3 regions of the Providencia sp. genome follow, and region 2 is predicted to be linked to each of the others. Evidence: predicted binding sites of a transcription regulator. Region 2 holds the regulator's gene; each other region holds the start of a gene.
What was found. Region 2 encodes CRP, which controls carbon source genes, mostly activating them, when cyclic AMP is high. Its sites were predicted from a motif close to ATGTGANNNNNNTCACAT; they were not measured.
Positions count from the first base shown of each region.

Region 1 (7,958 bases), on a different contig from region 2:
CTATTCGGTAATAAAGTGAATTAATAGACTGGTTTTTGATGAAATCAATTGGTTAATTTATTGATTTTCTTTAGATATTTGCTGGATGATTAGTAATGTCAGATAATGAGAATAATATCGCTTTTTTCATCGCCATGGATACCTCTGTTTAGTAACTTATTGATAAATAATCATAATTAATATTATGATACATATTAATATGTTGTGCTATTTTTGTACTTATTAGTCATTATTCTTATAATAAATATATAATTAAATAGGTTATAATTAGTAGATATGGATTGTTGGATCACTCAAAACGATTAACAAATAATTCTATTTGGCTTTATTATAAAACACATAAGTTAAAACTGTGGAAAGTACCGAGGCTGGTGGTACAGGGAATGGAGAGGATGATGAAGTTTCGAATGACTAGCGTTTTTCTTGCTGGGGTGCTAATAGCTGGCTGTGCTAGTTCTATTGATCCTGTAACGCAAGAACGTTCAGACCCGCTGGAAGGTTTTAACCGAGCCATGTTCAACTTTAACTACAACGTCTTAGACCCTTATGTCTTGAGGCCTGTAGCTGTTGCTTGGAAAGACTATGTCCCAATGCCAGCTCGAAATGGATTAACTAACTTCTTTGTTAACCTTGAAGAGCCTGCGAGTATGCTTAACAGTTTTGCTCGTGGTGAAGTGACCCAAGGGTTTAAACATTTTAATCGCTTTTTCCTCAATACCGTATTTGGTATGGGTGGGTTGATTGATGTCGCTTCAATGGCAAACCCACAACTAGCGAAAGAAGAGCCTAAGCGCTTTGGTAATACACTTGGTTACTATGACGTTGGTTATGGTCCTTACGTTGTCTTACCCGGCTATGGAAGTGCTACAGTGCGTGAACAAGGGGGCGACCTTGTTGATGGACTCTATCCGATGCTGAGCTATTTAACTTTTTGGATGTCAGCCGGTAAATGGGCACTTGAAGGAATAGAAACGCGTTCTAGACTGTTAGACTCCGATGGTTTACTCAGAAATTCATCTGACCCATATTTAATGTTGCGTGAGGCTTATTTCCAACGTAATGATTTCCTCGCTAATGGCGGAGTATTAGAAGCGGTTGAAAATCCGAATGCAGCGGCGATTCAAGGGGATTTAGATTCTATAGATTAATAATATAATAGAGTGAGACTGTATTACTCTGTTGTATTCAAACATCATGTAATGTGCAGTGAATGATATCAGGGGATAATTTCCCCTGATATAGCAATGAATAAAGCCTACTGTAGTGGCTAATATCTTAGAATGTATAGTTAAAGTTCACGCCATATAGCCACGCAGAACCTTCAGATTTAAAGTGTGTCATTGTAGCTGGGCTATCTTCTTTAAGTCTTTCATTAATATTAACTTTTTTACCATACATATAAGCAATGCCGACATCGACAGACGCATTTTCATTAAAGGCGTAAGTTGAACCCGCACTTAACCAGTAACGGTCTTGATCAGGAATTGAGATTGAACGATATTTAGCTGGAACTGGGCTTTCGTCGTAGGCAATACCCGTACGGAAGGTCCAATTATCATCATAGAAATAGGTAGTACCTAGCGCTAAGCGCCAAGCATCTTTAAAGTGCTCAGGTTTGTGGAATAATTCCTTTCCATTGCTTTTTTGATAAGCCGTTAACTCTTTAAACGTACTCCATCCAGTATAGGCCGCAGTATAATGTACAGCCCACTGTGGCGCGACTTTATGATAGCCAGAAAATTCCCAGACATCAGGTAAGTTAAGGTCTAATTTTCCTTTAACGGTACTACCAGATAATGGTGGTAGATCACTTGAGAATTTACCCTCTTCAAATTTGACTTTTACCTTTGAGCGGTAAGTGAAACTTAAACGGTTATCTTGGTTAATTTCATACAAAATGCCAGCATTCCAGCCATAACCCCAATCATCACCTTTAAGTTTAGCCGCTGTTGTACTTGGTCTTGAAGGAGAGGCAGCACCGAGGTGACGAGTAATTTCAGCATCAGCATAGACTGCATTAGCGCCTAGTCCAAAACTAAAATTATCATTAAGACGATAAGCACCACTTAAGTTCAAGTTAACTGTTTTTAGGTCAGTTTTACCACCAGCAAGGCCGCCTGCATAATCTTTACTAAAATCAGTAGCGAGACCAAAGTTAGTGGTCATCGATGTACCCACAGCCCATTTATCATTGATTGGGAAGATAAAATGCGCATTTGGAACAAGGGCATTCGGTGCGATGTTATTGGCTGTAAACATGTCATTGTCGCGGCCTTTAATATCAACCGTTGGGTCAATATAAACTGCGCCGACTGAAAGTGCTGGGCGGTCGAATAACATCATTGCCGCAGGGTTACGGCTCCCTTCACTTGCGTTATCGCCAACTGCGCCTGCTCCCGAAAATGCACGTCCTAATGCAGAAGTGGAATATTCATTAAGCAAAAAACCAGCTGCACTTGCGTTGGAGGAGATAATTGCCACTGCTATTGCTAAAGCTGATCGATTAAACAGGTTTTTCTGGCTCATGACCAAAACCCTCTTGTATGTTTTATTTAAATAAAGCGACTTCTTATCGCAAGAAGCGCAGAATTGTAGGGTCGGATGTCGTTATGACAAATCAGACCAGTTACTAGAGTATAGGTCTGACCACCTAATATGTTGCAAGTATGTTTTGTGTTTATTGTGACCTTGTTTTCAAAAATGCGATGTATTTAACAAAATTACAACATAAAACCAAGATTAAAGTACAATAAAAGACCATGTACGGGGTCAGATCAAACTTATGTTGGATTGTTTGCAATAAATATTGATGCACACTGGTTTTTACTACTTTTTCAGCGTTATGATAGCCACTTAACAGTTTGTTTATTTGGAGAGTACGATGACTGATGCGATTAACCGTTGTAGTGCGGAAGAAACAGCTGCTTGCTGTTGTGTTGATGTAGGTACAGTCTTAGATAATAAAGACTGCACAGCATCGTATCAGCATGTTTTCGCAACACAAGGTGAGGCAGATTCCATGTTGAAAACACTCACAGATAAAGCGAAATCTGTTGAGTCAGAACCTTGTGTAATTACCCATTCCTTCAAGGCTGTTGAAGGTGGTGTTGAACTCACTGCTGATTTTAATTTTGCTTGTGAAGCAGAAAGTCTGATTTTTCAGTTAGGACTTCGTTAATCAAACGATTGAATTGCCGCTAATAACCCTTTTATCAATTCAGATCCCCAGATAAAAGGGTTTTTTATATCCCCTTTCTTAATAATTTCTTACCTCTATTTTTATTTCACTTTAAGTTGCGTGCGAGCTCCCATTTTTCATTAACGCTATTTGATAATTGTGAAGATTATGTTAACAATCAGTACAGGTCAGACCTCTGCGGGTCAGTATTGAAGAAAACAATTTTAATTTTCATTTTTTCTTTTAGCGGGAGCGCCCATGAATCAACTTTCCCAACATGGCGAAAGCACTTATACAGCAAAGGAACGAATCGCTATTGTTAGCGGATTACGTTTGCCTTTCGCAAAACAAGCGACTGCTTATCAAGGGATTGCTGCCGTTGATTTAGGTAAGGCAGTTGTCGCTGAGCTGTTATGTCGTAGTGATTTAGATAAATCTTTGATTGAACAATTAGTGTTTGGGCAAGTTGTGCAGATGCCAGAAGCGCCAAATATCGCCAGAGAAATTGTGTTGGGCACGGGTATGAGCGTATCAACCGATGCTTATAGTGTCTCTAGAGCCTGTGCAACCAGTTTCCAAGCCATTGTTAATGTGGCTCAAAGTATGATGGTTGGTGATATTTCAATCGGTATTGCTGGCGGAGCAGATTCATCCTCGGTACTGCCTATTGGTGTTTCAAAGAAATTAGCCGCGACATTATTATCGTTAAGTAAAGCGAGAAGTCTTGGGCAAAAGTTATCTTTAATTTCAAAATTAGGCTTAAAAGATTTATTGCCTGTTGCGCCAGGTGTGGCTGAATATTCTACTGGATTGCGAATGGGCGATACTGCCGAGCAGATGGCAAAAAGTTATCATATTAGTCGAGAAGAGCAAGATGAATTAGCGCATCGCTCACACATACTTGCGGCCAAAGCTTGGGATAGCGGGGTGTTGGAGTCAGAAGTCATGACGGCTTATATGCCACCATTTAAGCAAGCTTTTTCTCAAGATAATACAATAAGAGGCAATTCAGTTTTATCTTCCTATGCGAAATTAAAACCGGCTTTTGACCGTAAACATGGAAGTGTGACCGCAGCAAATAGTACACCGCTTACTGATGGTGCTGCTGCGGTATTGATGATGACAGAATCGAGAGCAAAAGCACTTGGCTATACACCGCTAGGTTACATCCGAAGCTATGCCTTTTCTGCCATTGATGTGTGGGAAGATATGCTGCTAGGCCCTTCCTACGCGACGCCAATTGCATTAAAACGCGCAGGGCTGACACTGCAAGATTTAACTTTGATTGATATGCATGAAGCATTTGCAGCTCAAACATTGGCAAACGTTCAAATGTTTTCAAGCCACAAGTTTGCTCAAGAGAAACTTGGGTTAACACAAGCGATTGGTGACATCGATATGGATAAATTTAATGTATTAGGTGGTTCAATCGCTTATGGGCATCCATTTGCTGCTACGGGAGCCCGCATGGTAACGCAAACATTAAATGAGCTGCGCCGGCGTGGTGGTGGTTTTGGGTTAACAACGGCTTGCGCTGCGGGTGGTTTAGGTGCAGCGATGATCTTGGAGGTGGAATAATGAAACAACATTCTGCTATAGAGGTTGAAACTGCTAGTGAAATGGATACAAAAGCTAGTCAACCCGCGTTTAGATTAGAAATTTACAACGAAAATGTCGGAGTGATTTTCATTGACGTGCCAAATGAAAAAGTGAACACGCTGAAAGCGGAGTTTGCAGAGCAATTTTTGGCTATTTTACAGCAGGCACAATCAACCTCGGGTCTTAAAGGCTTGGTTATTACATCGGGTAAAAAAGATAATTTTATCGCCGGTGCTGATATCAGCATGATTGCTAACTGTGAAAATAAAGAGCAAGCAAGTGAACTTTCAAAAGAAGGGCATTTACTGTTTGATAAAATAGATAATTATCCACTCCCTATTATTGCCGCAATTCATGGTGCTTGCCTTGGTGGTGGATTAGAACTGGCGCTGGCTTGCCATGCAAGAATTTGTTCAAACGACGAAAAAACTCGATTAGGTTTGCCTGAAGTACAATTAGGTTTATTACCGGGGTCAGGTGGTACGCAGCGTCTACCTCGCTTAATCGGTATTCCTCATGCACTTGATTTAATGCTAACGGGTCGGCAATTAAGAGCAAAACAGGCACTAAAAATAGGTTTAGTTGATGATGTTGTACCTGAATCCATTTTATTAGATGTGGCTGTGCAGTTGGCTAAAAAAGGTGGTGTAAAGAGACCTGTTATTCATTGGCAACAGCGCTTATTGAGTAGCAAGCTATTGCGTAATCAGGTGTTTAATAGTGCAAAACAAAAAGCACTTAGTAAAACGAAAGGCCACTATCCGGCACCGGATAAAATTATTCAAGTTGTTAAAACTGGTATGAATAACGGGGCGAAAGCGGGCTATGCCCAAGAAGCTAAAGCGTTTGGCGAGTTAGTAATGACTCCTGAATCTGCCGCATTACGCAGTTTATTTTTTGCCGTGACTTCTCTTAAAAATGAAACAGGTTCTAAAGCAAAACCGATAAATATTCAGCAAGTTGGTGTTCTTGGCGGTGGCTTGATGGGCGGTGGAATTGCGTATATCAGTGCTTCCCAAGGAAAATTGCCTGTTCGTATTAAAGATATTTCGGATAAAGGCGTGGCTCAGGCATTACGTTATAGCTGGGATCTGCTCACTCAACGAGTATCAAAAAGGCGATTACTTGCTCGTGAAAGAGCGGCAATAATGTCGAAAATATCGGGAACTGTGAATTACCAAGGTTTTGAAAAAGCAGATATTGTTGTTGAGGCAGTTTTTGAAGATTTAGCATTGAAGCAAAAAATGGTCGCTGAAATAGAACAAATATCCGATGGGAAGACTATTTTTGCCTCAAATACATCGTCATTACCTATTCATCAAATTGCTGCACAAGCTAAATACCCTGAAAAAATTATTGGTCTGCATTATTTTAGTCCTGTAGATAAAATGCCGTTGGTGGAAGTTATTCCTCATAAACATACAGATGACACGACAATTGCCACTGTAGTTGCTTTTGCTAAGCGTCAAGGTAAAACGGCGATTGTGGTTGGTGATGATGCTGGATTTTATGTGAACCGAATATTAGCGCCTTATTTATGTGAGGCAACTCAATGCCTTGTACAGGGTGAGTCGATTGAACATATCGATAGTGCATTGGTCAGTTTCGGTTTTCCTGTTGGTCCCTTTAATTTACTCGATGAAGTCGGGATTGATGTAGGCACCAAAATATTACCTATTCTTGTTGCGCGTTTTGGCGATAGATTTAAGGCACCAGAAGCTTTAGACAAAGTGATTAATGACGACAGGAAAGGAAAAAAGAATGGCCGAGGTTTTTATGAGTACGGCCATACAAGTTCAAAACTGTTATTTTGGAAAAAGGCACCAAAACGGCAGGTGGATAAACGAATTTACGCATTAATTGGTGTTCAACCTGATAATAAATTGAGTAAAACAGATATTGCACAGCGCTGTGTCATGTTGATGTTAAATGAAGCGGCACGTTGTTTAGATGAAAAAATTATTCGCAGTGCAAGAGATGGCGACATCGGTGCGGTCTTTGGTATTGGTTTTCCGCCATTTTTTGGTGGTCCTTTTAGGTATATGGATAGTTTAGGTATTGCTAAAACAGTGGAGACAATGCAAGCCTTAGCTAAAAGCCACGGTGAAAAATTTTCACCTTGTGATTTATTGTGTCAAATGGCTAAAGATAACCAAACCTTTTATCCCACTCAGCGTGAATAAGTCGGGTTATAGCCAATAAGCTTGCTATTTTAGTTTCAGTGGAAAACCTGATACCCTAGTGCATTCATTTGTTACATTCACTTGGGTTATCAGGTTTTTTTTGTGATGTTTTTTCGAGTAAAAGTCTAGTTTAGCCGTAAGTGTAAAATACTGACGAAAGATATTAATAAAAAATTTCAGCAAAAAACAATGCAAGTCATTTTATTTATCTGTGGTTTATTGCAGAATCAGGTTTCACCCCAACTGATGGTGACTTTTACAACAATTATCTTAACAAAAAGAATAGCCATTCATTTAGGATTGGCTACCCAGATGGTGGATTATGCAAGTTTATATTATGCGTCATGGTGATGCGGCGATACAGGCTCCCAGTGATTCTGCAAGACCATTAACCCAAAAGGGAAGAGATGAGTCTGCATTAATGGCACAGTGGTTAAATCATCATGAGCCACAGATTGATATCGATAAAGTGTTAGTTAGTCCTTATTTACGAGCAGAACAAACCTTACAAGTCATCAGGGATAACCTTGAATTACCAACGCAAATGCAGGTGATGGAGGAGTTAACACCTGGAGGGCATGCAGAATTTGTCGCCGATCATATTCGTGATTTAGCAACGTTGGGCGCTAATGCAGTTTTGGTGGTTTCTCATTTACCCTTGGTGGGATATTTGGTTTCGGAGTTGTGTCCACATAAAGAACCTCCGATGTTTACGACATCAACTATCGCTTGCATTAATCTCAACATGGAACAGTTGAAAAGTAATGTTGAATGGATGCTAAGTCCTTCACAAGTGATGTTTGCAAAATAACTCATATACTTAAGTTATGATGCAAACTTATCGATAAAGAGTGCTTAACGACGAGCGCTCTCGATGGTTTCAATTAACAATAAAAGTGCTGCATTACCCCCCCATTCTTTGGGTGCTTGATGAAAAGCAATGATATCTGGATGCTGCGCAAGCCATAGTGGCGTCTGCTGCTTCAATATATGCTTCC
Region 1 is NZ_JBQDNB010000029.1:1,013-8,970, forward strand. Features, by position in the region: gene mlaA (phospholipid-binding lipoprotein MlaA) at 396-1,148, shown strand; gene fadL (long-chain fatty acid transporter FadL) at 1,276-2,526, opposite strand; gene ACTH6U_RS17700 (YfcZ/YiiS family protein) at 2,882-3,178, shown strand; gene fadI (acetyl-CoA C-acyltransferase FadI) at 3,437-4,756, shown strand; gene fadJ (fatty acid oxidation complex subunit alpha FadJ) at 4,798-6,960, shown strand; gene sixA (phosphohistidine phosphatase SixA) at 7,283-7,771, shown strand; gene smrB (endonuclease SmrB) at 7,816-7,958, opposite strand, start outside.
Region 1: a site for CRP is predicted at 2,701-2,718, ahead of fadL (long-chain fatty acid transporter FadL). Genes of this name have one in related genera too.

Region 2 (7,958 bases):
TCAACGGAACACACAGTGCAGTTAATAATCCCATCACCAAATTAAAAATAAACCATGCACGGCGACTGCGTAAAAACAGTCCAATTAAAGAACCAAACCCCATCCATATCAGTCCAGCAACAAAATTTACAATAATAAATGCAATACTCATTATGATAATTGACTCAGTAAAAAGCTCCCCCGGTAAGCTGAAACTCCCCACTGCGCCTAAACCCATCATCCATGCTTTTGGGTTTAAAAACTGCAATAATCCCCCTTGATACCAAGTTACGCTTTTTACTGCTTCGCTATTTGTCTTAAGTGGTGCATAATTCGCAGTTGCTGTTTTCCATGCTAGCCATAACAAATAAATGCTACCAGCTACTTTTAATATCACATGAATGGCTGGATATAACAGCAAAAGCGCTGCAATACCAAATGCAGACAAATAAAGTATGGATTGCATGCCAAGCATAATTCCTAGCAATAATGCGATACTACGACGAAAACCCGAATTGGCAGCACTGGATGTTAATAACATATTGTTAGGGCCGGGTGTCACCGCCGCAATGAATAAAAACGTAAAAAGAGAAAAAATAAGCCCCAGTGTCATTTATAATCTAATCCTCAACTTAAACTTGCACACTTGCATCACAAAAAAATAACAGTATGTTATGTGCCTCACAAGAGTTCTAAGAAATTAAATAAGGCTATGTCAGAAAATTTCCGTCCTATCAATTGGGCTAAAAATCCACATCTCCAAACCTTATTGCCAAGGATTTTTCGTCGAACGCCGAAAATCAAACCGACTTGGCAACGACTAGAATTGCCCGATGGCGATTTTATCGATCTCGCTTGGAGTGAAAAACCTGAGCTGGCAAGCCATAAGCCCCGCTTAGTTATTTTTCACGGCCTAGAAGGGAATTTTAAAAGCCCTTATGCACACGGAATGCTTGAAAGTGCGCAAAAACAAGGCTGGCTTGGTGTTGTTATGCACTTTCGAGGTTGTAGTGGTGAACCTAATCGTCAAAGCCGAATTTATCATTCAGGTGAAACCAGTGATGCACGCTATTTCTTACATTGGTTAAAACAAACTTGGGGCAATGTGCCAACAGCGGCGGTCGGTTACTCGCTTGGGGGCAACATGCTAGCCTGTTATCTCGCTGAAAATGGTGAGAATGCTGACCTTGACGCCGCGGTAGTTGTCTCCGCACCATTAATGCTAGAAGCCTGCTCTTTACGCATGGAAAAAGGTCTCTCACAGTTTTATCAGCGCTATTTATTGAATGGTTTGAAACGCAATGCAACGCGTAAATTGGTGCGCTATCCGGGGTCTTTACCATTGAATTTATTGCAACTGAAACAACTCAAACGCATTCGTGAGTTCGATGATGTCATTACTGCACGCATTCATGGATTTGATGATGCAACGGATTACTATCAAAAATGCAGCGCATTACCAAAATTGTCGCAAATCACCAAACCAACGCTGATTATTCATGCTAAAGACGACCCATTTATGGCTCCCGAAGTTGTGCCTGATTTAAGTCATTTACCCCATAACATTGAATACCAAATGACAGAACACGGTGGCCATGTTGGTTTTGTTGGTGGTAGTTTTAGAAAGCCACAAATGTGGTTAGAAACACGAATTCCGCAGTGGTTAGCACCCTATTTAAATGAGAAAAAACAATGTTAATCCCTTGGCAAGAGTTAGCCCCCGAAACACTTGATAACCTAATAGAAAGCTATGTGTTACGCGAAGGCACTGATTACGGAAGCCATGAAAAAAGCTTGCAAGATAAGGTTGATGATGTGAAACGCCAGTTAGTTTCTGGCGAAATTGTGCTAGTCTGGTCTGAACTGCATGAATCAATTAACTTCATGCCTAACAACCAATTCCGCCCGTAAACCCGCTTCGTTCGCTGTTTATTAAAATAGTGGCCAAAAGCGCAACGCAGGGAGACCACTATGTCGAAAAAGCATCCAATTATCGCAGTTACCGGTTCAAGTGGTGCTGGAACAACATCAACCAGCCAAGCTTTTCGTAAAATCTTCCATCAATTAAACATTCAGCCCGCAACACTTGAAGGCGATAGCTTTCATCGCTATACCCGACCTGAAATGGATATGGCAATCCGCAAGGCCAGAGAGCAAGGGCGTCACATTAGCTACTTTGGTCCAGAAGCCAATGACTTCGCACTCTTAGAGCAAACTTTAGTCGATTATAGTCAGACAGGACACGGACAATCGCGTAAATATCTCCACACTTACGATGAGGCAGTTCCTTATGGCCTACAACCGGGTATATTCACACCTTGGGAGCCTTTCACTGAGAACACAGATGTTTTATTCTACGAGGGATTACATGGTGGAATAGTCACGCCAGAGCACGATGTCGCCCAGCACGTCGATTTGCTTGTCGGTGTTGTGCCTATTGTGAATTTGGAATGGATTCAAAAATTAATCCGCGATACAACAGAACGTGGGCATTCTCGAGAAGCGGTCATGGACTCGGTTGTTCGCTCGATGGGAGACTATATTAATTATATTACGCCTCAATTTTCACGCACTCATATCAATTTCCAACGAGTCCCTACCGTCGATACCTCTAACCCATTTTCAGCCAAAGCGATTCCGTCACAAGATGAAAGTTTTATTGTGATCCGTTTTCGCGGACTCAAACAGATTGATTTCCCCTATTTATTATCAATGATAAGCGGCTCATTTATTTCGGCAATAAATACCATTGTCGTGCCCGGTGGCAAACTTGGCTTAGCCATGGAACTAATTATGACCCCATTAGTTGAAAAGTTAATTACACAAAAACAAGATTAACTTATCACTGTTCTAAATAACTGATGCTTACCAATAAATAAAACAAGCATCAGTTATTAAAATAAATAGGCAAAAATTAAACTTATTATTAGTTTTTAATTTCAAAGCTGTGTGTCACTTCAACCGCTTTTTCTAACATCAACGCCACTGAACAATATTTTTCCGCCGAAAGTTGAACCGCGCGCTCAACCGCTTTTTCTGTTAATTCATGACCTGTTACAATAAAGTGCAAGTTAATGTGAGTAAAATAACGAGGTGCTTCATCGCGACGCTGCGAAGTTAATTTCACCTCACAATCCATAATATCATTACGGCCTTTTTGTAAGATAGAAACGACATCAATTGCACTACAGCCTCCAGCGGCCATTAATACCATTTCCATTGGGCTAGGCGCTTTGTCACCTGCATTTCCATCCATCATCACTTGATGCCCAGATGCTGACTCACCTAAAAAAGAGAGTCCTTCAACCCATTTAACTCTTGCTTCCATTGTTATTCCCCTTGAAAAAATAATCTTCAGAAACACATTGTTCCATAGATATAGCCAATATTACATCAGCTTTATTTAGCTGAAGCGATACAGGCGAGACTTTCTGGATTGAATGTGCTACAAACAATACTTAGTTGATAGGATTAAGATCAAGACTCAACGTTTTAATTGATCATATTATAGTGTCGATATTAACTTACTTCATATCTGCTGCATGTATTAATTAGAGTAGATAAGGTAAACTAATATGCTAAGCTAGTGACTTTAAAGACAGCCCTTCTAGCACGCTTTTTTGAATGGCTGCAATAACATACAGAGGATAACGCTAATGGTTCTCGGCAAGCCACAAACAGACCCTACTCTTGAATGGTTTTTGTCACACTGCCATATTCATAAGTATCCATCAAAAAGCACACTGATCCATCAAGGTGAAAAAGCAGAAACCCTTTACTATATCGTGAAAGGTTCAGTGGCTGTTTTAATCAAAGATGAAGAAGGCAAAGAAATGATTCTCTCCTACCTAAATCAAGGAGATTTCATTGGTGAGCTTGGGTTATTCGAAGAAGGTCAAGAGCGTACAGCGTGGGTTCGTGCAAAAGTAGCCTGCGAAGTCGCTGAAATATCTTATAAAAAATTCCGCCAACTGATTCAGGTTAACCCTGATATCCTTATGCGCCTTTCTGCACAAATGGCAAGTCGCCTACAAACGACTTCTGAAAAAGTGGGTAACCTCGCTTTTCTAGATGTCACCGGACGTATTGCTCAAACACTGTTAAATTTAGCCAAACAACCAGATGCTATGACTCACCCAGACGGAATGCAAATCAAAATTACACGTCAGGAAATTGGTCAAATAGTAGGTTGTTCACGTGAAACTGTCGGTCGTATCCTAAAAATGCTAGAAGATCAAAATCTGATATCTGCACATGGTAAAACGATAGTCGTCTACGGGACTCGATAATTTATATTCTGGCCTAGCTTGATTGGCTAGGCTACTATTTAAAAACAACCTTATATCACTGATATAAGGTTGTTTTTTAGAATGAAAAAAATACCTAAATTAAAGAGTATAAATAAAATCAATATTATTTCGTTATACTATTTACACGGCGCATTAGACATAGTAAATACATATAGAAATAATATTATTCAGATAATATATTAGGGATAGTAAATACACATAGAAATAAATAATCGTTTATTTATATCATCAAAGTCTTTACCTTATCTATAATTAGCATAACTAATTAACTAATAGATTACTGGAAAATATATGATTATAAATATAAATAACCTCAACAGATATAATGAGAATTTAAATACTTCAAAAAACACTGGAACAGCATCCAACACAAGTATTCAATCAAATAATCATTCATCTACTTATGAAGAAATAAATAGCGTCACACCCTCACAGAAATCAAACCCGTTAATAGAGAAAAAAACAATTCCCTGTAGTTATGAAAACTCAGTACGCAGACAAAAAAGGAATAAAAATGTAATTATTGATTCCATTGACTTTAAAGCATCACAATCAAAATTCATGAATTTAAGTCAAAATGGAAAAATTCCAACTAGCCCATTCATTACTAAAAAAGATATAAATGGACATAATAACAACAGAAGGTTAATTGATAAAAAACCAATTAACTTTAATGAGGCCTATAAAAAGTTTGAAGGGAAAGATTTTATAAATAAAAACAAATCTCTAACTTGGGACTCTGGCTATGATGACCATTTGACGTTTAAAAATAAACCAGTAGACAATGAATTAAATATTGATTATGAACCAACTTTCATAAATTCAAATTTATTGAGGTATAACCCTAACTTTTATACATTAACTGCTAATGATGCTAATGACTCAACATCTATTAATAATGAAAACCCAGAAAAAGAAATAGATACTCAGTTAAAAACAAAAAAAGAAAATAATACTATTATTTTAAAAAGTAAAATACCTAAAAAAATAAAACTCTCAATAGATGAAAAAGAACAAATCAAAAAAAAATTCACGATGCCAAAAACACTTAACTCTTCTAATGAAAGTAAGATCCCATTACTTACAGGCTCAATGAATAAACTTAATACAGCTAATAATACTAATCTAGGAAAAATAAAAAAAATCAATGGTAAAAACATTGTAATAATGGATACCCCATTAAAAGAGATATCAATAAATAAACAAAAACATCCTACGAGTATTCTATCAAAAAATGAAAAAAATATATTACCAGAAAATAATATTAAAAAAAGAAGCATAACATTCAAAAACCAGCAAGAATCTAATACTCGCTTATCTCAACGTAAAAACTCAAAATTAAACCAACAGCCCACAATCCAAAATAAACCACTAACTAATAATAAAAAAATAGATACAACAAACTTAATTGAAATAGAAAAAAAGGCAGATAAAACACTTAGTGAGATAAAAAAATTAACTCAAGATATAAAACAGGAAGAGTTGTATTCAAGTAATATCATTCAAAAACTTAAACGTCATAAATAATTCTGTATAGCCACCACAGTATTAAAGGTAGATGTTACCAAGCTCGATAATAAACCAAATTGCAGAGACATAAATGCCTCTGCAATTTATCAATAAATCGTTAGCTCAATAATTTCCCAATCGCTGCTTCTAGCTTTATCATACCGCTATTAATTTCTTCTTCTGAAATAATCAATGATGGGGTGAAACGTAATACGTTTGGCCCTGCATTTAACATCATCAAGCCTTCTACTGCACAAGCTTGCATGACATCTTTCGAACGATTGAGCAATTGACCTTTAAGTTCAGCACCAATTAATAGCCCCATTCCTCTTATTTCAGCAAAAATATTATATTTGTCATTCAACTTATTTAGATGAGAAACAAACAAATCATGACGTTGTTGCACGCCATTTAACACTTCATCAGTATTAATAATATCAAAAGCTGCATTACCCACCGCACAGGCGAGCGGATTACCACCATAAGTTGTACCATGGGCACCGACTTCCATGGTTTGAGCAATGTCTTTCGTGGTGATCATCGCACTAATAGGGAAGCCACCACCCAGTGCTTTTGCAGTAGTTAAAATATCGGGAACTACATCATAGTGCATATAAGAAAATAACTTACCTGTACGCCCCATACCACTTTGCACTTCATCAAAAATAAGCAAAGCGTTATTTTCATCACACAGTTTACGCACTCCTTGCATAAATTCCATTGTCGCCGCAGTAATGCCCCCCTCTCCTTGTATCGGTTCTAAAACCACAGCACAGGTATTTTCATCAATAACTGCTTTCACTGCCGCTAAGTCATTAAAAGGGACGTGAATAATATCAGCCGGCTTTGGACCAAAGCCATCTGCGTATTTAGCCTGTCCCCCTACGGAAACAGTAAATAACGTTCGACCATGAAAAGCCTGCTTAAAAGCAATAATTTTTGTTTTATACGGATTATATTGAGTAATTGCGTAACGACGCGCTAATTTGAAGGCAGCTTCATTGGCTTCAGAGCCAGAGTTAACAAAAAATGCACGATCGGCAAATGTCGCATTAATTAATTTTTGCGCCAATCTCAGAGTTTGTTCATTGGTGAAAATATTACTGACATGCCAAAGTTTTTCACTTTGTTCGCAAACCGCAGACACCAACGCAGGATGGCAATGGCCTAGTGCTAAGACTGCAATTCCACCTGCAAAATCAATGTATTCTTTGCCTTGCTGATCCCAAACGCGACTGCCCTCACCCTTTACAGGGATAAACTCAGCCGGAGAAAATATAGGCAATATGACTTGGTCGAAAGTCTGCCGATTCACTGCTTGTGGTTGTGTCATATTCCTCACCTGCTCTTTACCTAATGCCTAAATGAAAATATAAGCATTAAATATGAATAAAAAATCAAAAAAGAGCAATAGCAATAGGTGAAATATGCATAATTAATTTCTAAACGATAGCGGCAGCAGAGGTTAATACTTTAAAAAATTATTTAACAGCTCATGCCCTTGTTCACTAAGGATACTTTCAGGATGGAATTGAACGCCTTCAATTGGTAGCGTTTTATGGCGTATTCCCATAATTTCATCCACATCACCGTTATTTAGCGACCATGCGGAAACATCAAAAGAAACAGGTAATGTTTCAGCCGCAATCACTAAAGAATGGTAGCGAGTCACTGTTAAAGGACGATTTAACCCTTTAAATACACCTTGATGGTTATGGTGAATAGCAGAAGTTTTACCATGCATAATTTCTCGCGCCTTAACCACAGACGCACCAAATGCTTGGCCAATCGCTTGGTGTCCAAGGCAAATGCCCAAAATAGGCAGTTTACCCGCAAAATATTTGATGGCCTCAAGAGAGATCCCTGCTTCATCAGGCGTGCAAGGGCCTGGCGATATCACAAGATGTGTAGGTGAAAGCTGTTCAATTTCATCAATGGTAATTTCATCATTACGTTTCACTACAACTTCAGTACCCAATTCACGAAAATATTGGTATAGGTTGTAAGTAAATGAATCGTAATTATCAATAAGTAGAAGCATAGTAGCCTATCCGACTGATTTTTATCATTATATATTATAGCCCAATGCATGAATCATCCATCTTAGCAATCAGAATGATGCTTAAAAAGCCATAATTTTTTGCAAGGGGCGGCTATCAT
Region 2 is NZ_JBQDNB010000036.1:29,316-37,273, forward strand. Features, by position in the region: gene ACTH6U_RS19550 (LysE family translocator) at 1-592, opposite strand, end outside; gene ACTH6U_RS19555 (hydrolase) at 692-1,678, shown strand; gene ACTH6U_RS19560 (YheU family protein) at 1,672-1,890, shown strand; gene ACTH6U_RS19565 (phosphoribulokinase) at 1,951-2,817, shown strand; gene ACTH6U_RS19570 (OsmC family protein) at 2,906-3,307, opposite strand; gene crp (cAMP-activated global transcriptional regulator CRP) at 3,636-4,268, shown strand; gene ACTH6U_RS19580 (hypothetical protein) at 4,581-5,816, shown strand; gene ACTH6U_RS19585 (aspartate aminotransferase family protein) at 5,917-7,131, opposite strand; gene ACTH6U_RS19590 (aminodeoxychorismate synthase component II) at 7,264-7,839, opposite strand.

Region 3 (7,958 bases), on a different contig from region 2:
TAAAAAATACCATTATGAACACGCATTAGCTCATCTAGAAGTGCTTTCAAAACGTTTTGAAAATGGCAGTACTACGACTAGCAGGGATATTAGTTATCAAGAGGCTGCTGAGATAAATAAAAAAGCATTTACAGCCTGTGACATGCCCTTTGATGCTTGGTTCTTTGCAGATGTTTTTGATGTCTTAGATGATGAAACTAATCAAAAGATTTGGGATGACATGCTAAATGCACTGGCGAATGATTCCCATGAAAGTGAAAAAAAAGTATTTTTATTTCTTTGGGATAAAATGAAAAATGTATCGGACTTAGATAAGATCGAGAAAAGCAAAAGATGGATCAATAGACTTGAACGTGTAATTATTTCATTTAAAGCATGATTAGAAATTATATTTTATTATTCTCATTTTTTATAATTTAGGTATTGTTAAATTAGCTGAATAGGTGAAATTATGAGATTTTGTATTTTTATTAATTACATAATTAAATTTATCATTAATATGTTTTTATTATTAATTTCTATAAATGTTTATGCAGAAAATAGACCGGGCTTTGTTTGTGGTAAGTTTAATGGCACTGTTATAGAGGTTCCTGTCAAGTATGCTTTTCCATTTGCGGAATATGAAGGGTATAGCTATTTTGACCCAAGATTTATTGAAAATAAAAAAGGGTGTGAGGCTAATTTTAGAGAATTAACACTAACCACGTATTGGCCTTATATGACAAGTGTTGATTCCAAAAAAAAATTTCATCTTGAAATAGATGAAAAAACGATAAGAATTATATTGAAGCCAATTAGAGAGAAAGATTATTCATTAACACAGAAAATGAGTAATTATCTAAATGCATCATATTTAGGAAAGAGAAGTCAAATATTTTATGACGATGATTCTGAACTTCAATATGTTGAATATTTTGATAATTATAACGTATCTGAAAAACTATATAGTGGAAAAAAAACTCAAAATAAAAGAACTTTTTTTTGGTTCGAAAATGAAAATGAAGTTATTGCTATCTTAGAATGCTTATGGTTACCATTGGAAAATAAATATTTAAGTTGTAATATGAGTTTTTTAATATTGGAAATGAGAATATTAGCAGAGGTTAGGTTTAGCTTTGATAAACATAAAAAATGGAGAGATATAATGAAAGAAACTAAGGTTTTTGTGATTGATTTTATTAAGGATGAATATTATGAGTAAAGATATGGCTAGCTTTTCAATTAATTATAATGATATTGTAAATTTGAAGGCTATTTTAAATGAAGGAGATTTGGAAGAGTTTTACAGATATCTTGCTGATAAGGGTGATATGTATTCATTAACAGCACCTGGGAGTTATAATGAGCATAGTTTCTTAAGTCGATTGCACTTTCATTATGGTTTAGATGTTTATAGTGATGATCTGAAATACATGTATTTAAGAGAACAATTATATAGGGTTCAACAGGACCTAGCTAAAGAGTACATGGTGTTAATAGAAAGTAAGTTTAAAAATAATATGAGTAAAGGAGGGTTTATAAATATATCTAGTGAGGATATTTATAAACACTATCTGAATGTTTTAGAAAAAATAATATGTTTATGAGATATTGGGATACTAATATAGCAATGTTGTTTTTTACTACTGAAGAACGAAGGGAGTATTGGAATAGTAAATTAAATAATAGTGATTCATTCAAAGGCCAAGTGATTCATTATTTTAAAACTATAAATTCCCTATTGGATATTTATGATAAATACACTGATAAAAAAAGTGCTCATATAGCGCGGTACTTGAAAAATAACTATGATTTATTTATGTATGAAAAGGGGGGGAGCTAATTGAAGAGCAGAAATATATAATCTTAAAAGATAAATATGTTTGTGACTTAATATATTCTGTTCATATGAGGTATGTTAAATACAAAGATGAAATTGATATTAAAATAGGGAGTGTGTATGATTTGATAAACTATCAAGAAAATGAATTATTTCGTTCTAATGAGGTTGATTTGAAAAATAAAATTAAATTAGAGGTGTTGGAAAAAGATATTAAAAGTAGAAGGAAAAAAAGGTCAGTTGGCAATTATACTGATGAGTTTGTTGTGAAAACAGATGAAGCTATTAGAGTACATGAAGAGTTTAAGAAAATACAAAAACCTGAATTTATTTATGATTACTTAGAAAGAGAAGGTTCTAATTATGCTGTTATTGCAAACGGATTGATTAAAAAAAAATCTTTATCTGGAAAGGTTGCAAGTAATTATATAGTTAAAGAGTTAGAAAAAAATGAAGTAAATGGAAATAAAGTTATTTTGGATAAATTAAAAATTGATTTGGCAGAAGAGACTCTTTTAACATTCATATCACGAAGTGATAGTGATGGAGTTATACGGGGAGATTTAACATCACAAGAAGCACAACATATTCATTATAATGCTTTTAAGCGTAATGGCATATCAAGGTATGGATGGACATTAACAATTCCTTACCAGATATTGCCAGAAAGTAAACATGAAGAAGTTCATCTTCAAATGTTAAAATCTGCAGGCAATGATCTGGCTGAATTTCAATTTTCTATTTACTTAAGTGATGAAATGTTTCTTGAAATAATTAAAAATCCAAAGATAGAATCGATAAAATCTTATGTTAATTGGGGGGAAACATTATTAACCATTGATAATATGAAAGAAACGGGATCTGTCTTCGGTGAATACCTTGTAGAAAGAGGAATGACGTTCAAAGAATTTATAGCAGCTAACGTGAACGAATTAAAAAAGGTTATACCTAAAAGCGATTTAGATATTTATGGGGTCGAGAGAAAAATATTACCGACTGAAACTCAGCCTATAAATCGAGGAGTATCATCACCTCCTCCAATTAAGTATCCACATAATATGGTAGGGAAATCGATATTGGAAAATACGTATCCAAAAGCTGAACCGAATAGACAATTAGCACCACTAACCACAGGCTTACTTGATAGATTAAAAGTAAATGAAAAACCAGTAACAACAAATCATTATCTAGAACGCCCGAGTGTTGTTCTTCCTGGCACTCCAGGCTTTAAAGATTTCCCTAAAGAAACAATGAAAAATACTCATCACTTCGAGAATATGGTTGGTCAGTTAAGTGATAATATGTCATCAATGAATAACTCAATGGGTTCATTTGAAGATAGATATTCAATGCCTCAAATGCCAAGTATACCTGAGTTTAGTTATAGAGGTTATTCTTCGGGTGGATCATTTAGCTTTAATTAATATTTTAAAAATCTATTTATACTAAAATAAACTATTTTTATTACTAATAATAGCATAGTGATTGCTGATGTTTATTTATTATGTAAGTGATGTATTCTTTATATAAATAATTTTTAAGATTGTGGATTATTAAATTTATTAGTGACAAGGATGTATATGAATTATAAGTTAATGGTTGTTTTTTCAGTTTTTCTTCTAGGTGCTTGTCAAACTTTTCAAGGAAATAAAGGTAAAGAAAATGATGGAAATATAATTAGCTCTTCTGAAAGAAAAGATATTAAAACACCTAGTCTATTTTTTAAGCTACAGATGTTATACTTTTATGAATTTAAGGATGTATTAGATAGAGAAAAATGTGCCAGACTCAAGAGTAAAAAAGAAGACAATCCATTTTTCAATTTTATAAAGTACCCAAAGGAAGCATTTGTTAAAAATTTAAACCATGAAAAGGCAATATATTTTTATCGTAAGAATTTAAATGAAATGGGAATGTCATATAATGCTTGGATTTTAGCAGATGTTTTAGATGTTGTTAATGAGAGAAACAGAGAGACGCTATGGCAACAGTTTGTTTATGTTATGAATAAGGATGATCCAGCAGAGGAAATTAAATTATTCATGATACTTTGGTACACAATGGTAAGGGAAGCAGCTAAGCCATTATCAGATAAGCAAATTAAAAGTAAAAGATGGTTGATGAAAATGAGGCAGATTACTTTAGTTAATAATATAGAGAGAAAATTAGATTTTGTATTCGAAGAAATGATTAATGATTCAAAACTTTCTAATGAAAACTAAAGGCGTTCTAATGATGATTTTAAAATTTAAATCTATTTCTATATTAATATTTATTTTGCTAAATATATTATTTTTAATTATCACAAATAAAAGTTATGCTTTTAATGATAGATATAGCCTTCACAAGGTCAATAATTCAGATGATAAATATTTTAGTATTTTCATTTATCTAGAACAAGAATTTCTAAATAATCACATGAAGGAGCGAGGTGATTCATTAACTAGTGAAAAACGAAGTAAGTATCAACATGAGCTGAAATTAGCATATGACCGAGTTATGAAAAATCGTAAAGAAAGTGATAATATTCCAATTGGTGATATTACCTATCAAGAATATATTAATATCAATAAAGAAGCGAGGTTAAATTCAGGAATTCCATATGAAGGTTGGTTGTTTAAAGATGTATTTGAAGTGTTATCTACAGATAAACAAATGAAAATTATAGGCGAGCTATTAAATAGCTTTTCTAATAAATCACTTAGTGGTGAATCAAAGCTATTTGTTAGTATTTGGCTAGATATGAAAGAAGAAGCTGCGCAGCCAGCCTCGATGAAACGAAAACAAAGCCAAGCTTGGTTAGAGAAAATGCGAAAAATCCCTTTAGTTATTACATTAGAAGACACGATAAATGAAACAGAAAAACTGGTTAATGAATTTATATACTAAGAGGTTAATTATTAATTAAAATTATGGGGGCTATTATGATGTTCATTTTATTTGTAAATGGTTTTATGAACAAAATTAAAGTCTAATAGCAACTATACGGTTATTGCTGTTTATTCAAACTTCCAGCAATAACCGTTACTTTAAATAATCATTAAATTAATTGATATAAGCCAACTCAACTTGCTGGCAGCCTAATGTTTTTAATGTATTTTCAGTTACACACCAATGTTTAACAATAGCATCTTGTTTTTCAACAAAAGTGGCTTGGTCGATAGCATGAATATCTTTACCTGCAAGATTAATCATGATCAATGCAGCTTGTAACGGTGGTAAGCTCGGGTTGAACGCGGCATTTTCAGCATAGCGCCCTGTAAATAAAGAGCCATCTTTCAATTGCAATGCAATACCAGAATGGGACTCGCTATAAGGAGCATGAGATTGATTTGCGGCTTCAATAGCAGCACATAATAATCTGTCACGGCTTGGTGTTTTATAGCCGTGGTCAGTGGTATCCATTAACAGTGTGGTGATATTTAAATCCGCTGGACCAAATGAATCAGGTAAATATTCATGTAAGGTTGCGGGTTTACGCTCTGGCAAATGAACCATGATGTTGCCACCTTCACGCAATTCATTCATAAACTGTCTGCAGTGGCCACAAGGGGTATAGTTCACCGTAATTGAAGTCAGTTTTTTCTCACCTTTTAACCATGCATGAGTGACTGCACATTGTTCTGCGTGAATAACTTGTCCCATCGATACTTGGCTAAATTCCATGTTGGCACCAAAGTAGATATTACCACTTTCACCGCAAGCGATTGCGCCTACATAAAAGTGAGAAATGGGGGTAATCGCATAGGATGCGGCAAATGGTAGGAGTGAAAATGCAAGTTCAGAATCATTACAATCACATTCATTTTTAATGTGTTTGACTTGTTCAGCGGTTAGCATTGCTGGGAAATTAGGTTGATCAATAATAGGCCTAAGTACAGACTGTAGTTTTTCTGGAAGCTGGGACCAAGCGGCTTTAAATCTTGAATGCATGAATTACCCTCCCTATTTTAATTACTCTCATTCTATTCAATTAGTCACCTAACAAAATGTGATCTAAGTCTATTTTACAATGAAATGAATGAAACAAATATTACAAATGAGAGATGTATCTCATGTTTTTATCGTTTAAAGAATAAATAAGAGGATATGTAATCGCTCTTATTTATCTTATTAATGAGTTTAGCTAAAAAGATGAATAATGACAGGAAATATAAATGGGGCAATTAATGATGTGATGACACCACAAGTCATTAGTGCCAGTGAGCTATACGCCCCTTCAATATAATTGACCTCAGCACAACGTGCAGTACCGAGTGCATGAGAAGCGGTTCCCATTGCTAATCCCCTTGATGCATGTGTACGAACCCGCAAGACATCGAATAAACTATGACCAAACATTGCACCGAGTATCCCAACAAAAAGTACGCAGGCGGCACTAATAGCAGGTATTCCACCAATAGAATCTGCGACAGCCATGGCGATTGGAGTAGTAACCGACTTGGGTAGGATAGATGCCGCAATATCAGGTGTTGCTCCAAGCCATAATGCAATCGCGGCACCCGTAAACATAGCGACAAGGCTACCTGCAAAACAAATACTAAATAGTGATTTCCATTGTGCGCGAATTTGATGCATTTGCTCATAGAGCGGGAACGCTAATGCTACTACCGCAGGCTGCAATAAATCATTCAAAAGCTTACTACCTGCAAAATAATGCTCATAAGAAGTATTGGTAACAATAAGCAATGGAATAATAACCGCAATAGTAATGAGCAAAGGATTAAGCACAGGTAATTTGCATTTAATCGAAAGCAGACGAGCAAGATAAAACACCACAATAGTGAGCGGCAGTGACCACCAAATATGCTCTAACATTATTCATTCCCCTTAGTTTTATCATTATCGATAACAGAAGACAGGGTCTCTTCAGGGGGGAGTGAAACTTCGTCAGGTTTTACGCCAACAACTGGGCGTTCTTTATGAACATAGTTAGAACTGATGGCAACGACAATCATCACAATGAGTGTGCTTGCTAAGCATGAAATTAAAATGGGGATCATTTGTTGGCTTAAAAGATCATAGTAATTCATGATCCCAACCCCAATAGGAACGAAAAGTATTGTCATATTTTTTAATAGGATACTACAGCCTGGTTGTGCCCAATGTGCGGGAACAATCTGGAATGCCAGTAATATAAACAGAATTAACATACCAACAATACTGCCGGGAATAGCGAATGGAAGAAGTGTAGAAATTAGGTTTCCGACAATAAGACAGAGGTAAAGAATTGCGAAAGCTCGCAAGTATTGCCATCCAGTTATCATCACCTGTTTAAATGACATGAGACTTGTCCTGTTACTCTATATTCATTCATCATACAATTAACTTTGTAATTGTGCTAGGGATCACAAAAAAAAGCTGTAAAAAAAAACGGAGAACTGAATACTCATCATACTTCAAGTTGCTTTGGTTATAGTTAATTTTCAGATTTCTGAGTCACATAGCATTTCTATGCACCTTGGAATATCTTCGCTTACTATTCACATACAACTTAAACTATTTAGAGTATCGTTTCTCCGCTTTTCACTTAGTTATTAACGCATGCCCAATTGGGTTTCGTTATTTATTTTACTTGCATACCCGGCTGAGCACCGTTATCAGGGCTAAGTAGGTAGATATCGTTATCGCCAGGACCTGCTGCCATCACCATGCCTTCAGAAATACCGAAGCGCATTTTACGTGGAGCAAGGTTTGCAACCATGACGGTTAAGCGACCTTCTAACAGCTTAGGATCAGGGTAAGCAGAACGAATGCCTGAGAACACTTGGCGCGTTTCTCCACCAATATCAAGCAATAATTTTAGCAGCTTATCAGAGCCTTCAACAAAATCAGCTTGCTTAATTAATGCAATACGTAAGTCAATTTTTGCAAAATCATCAAAGGTGATTGTCTCTTGAATCGGGTCGTCAGCAAGTGGGCCTGTCAGTGTTGAGATGGGCTTAATGCTCTCTTTTGAGGCTTCAACCATCGCTTCCACTTTAGACATTTCAATGCGATTAAATAACGCTTTGAACGGCGCTACATGGCTGTCTAATAACGGTGAGTTGATAGAATCCCAAGTCAATTCAACATTCAAGAAAGCTTCAACGCGTTTAGTTAGACCTGGCAGAACGGGTTTTAAATAGGTCATTAATAC
Region 3 is NZ_JBQDNB010000006.1:199,189-207,146, reverse strand. Features, by position in the region: gene ACTH6U_RS07590 (hypothetical protein) at 1-379, shown strand, start outside; gene ACTH6U_RS07585 (hypothetical protein) at 452-1,201, shown strand; gene ACTH6U_RS07580 (hypothetical protein) at 1,194-1,586, shown strand; gene ACTH6U_RS07575 (hypothetical protein) at 1,945-3,243, shown strand; gene ACTH6U_RS07570 (hypothetical protein) at 3,400-4,041, shown strand; gene ACTH6U_RS07565 (hypothetical protein) at 4,052-4,708, shown strand; gene cdd (cytidine deaminase) at 4,865-5,752, opposite strand; gene ACTH6U_RS07555 (CidB/LrgB family autolysis modulator) at 5,942-6,637, opposite strand; gene ACTH6U_RS07550 (CidA/LrgA family protein) at 6,637-7,104, opposite strand; gene metG (methionine--tRNA ligase) at 7,386-7,958, opposite strand, start outside.
Region 3: a site for CRP is predicted at 5,859-5,876, ahead of cdd (cytidine deaminase). Genes of this name have one in related genera too.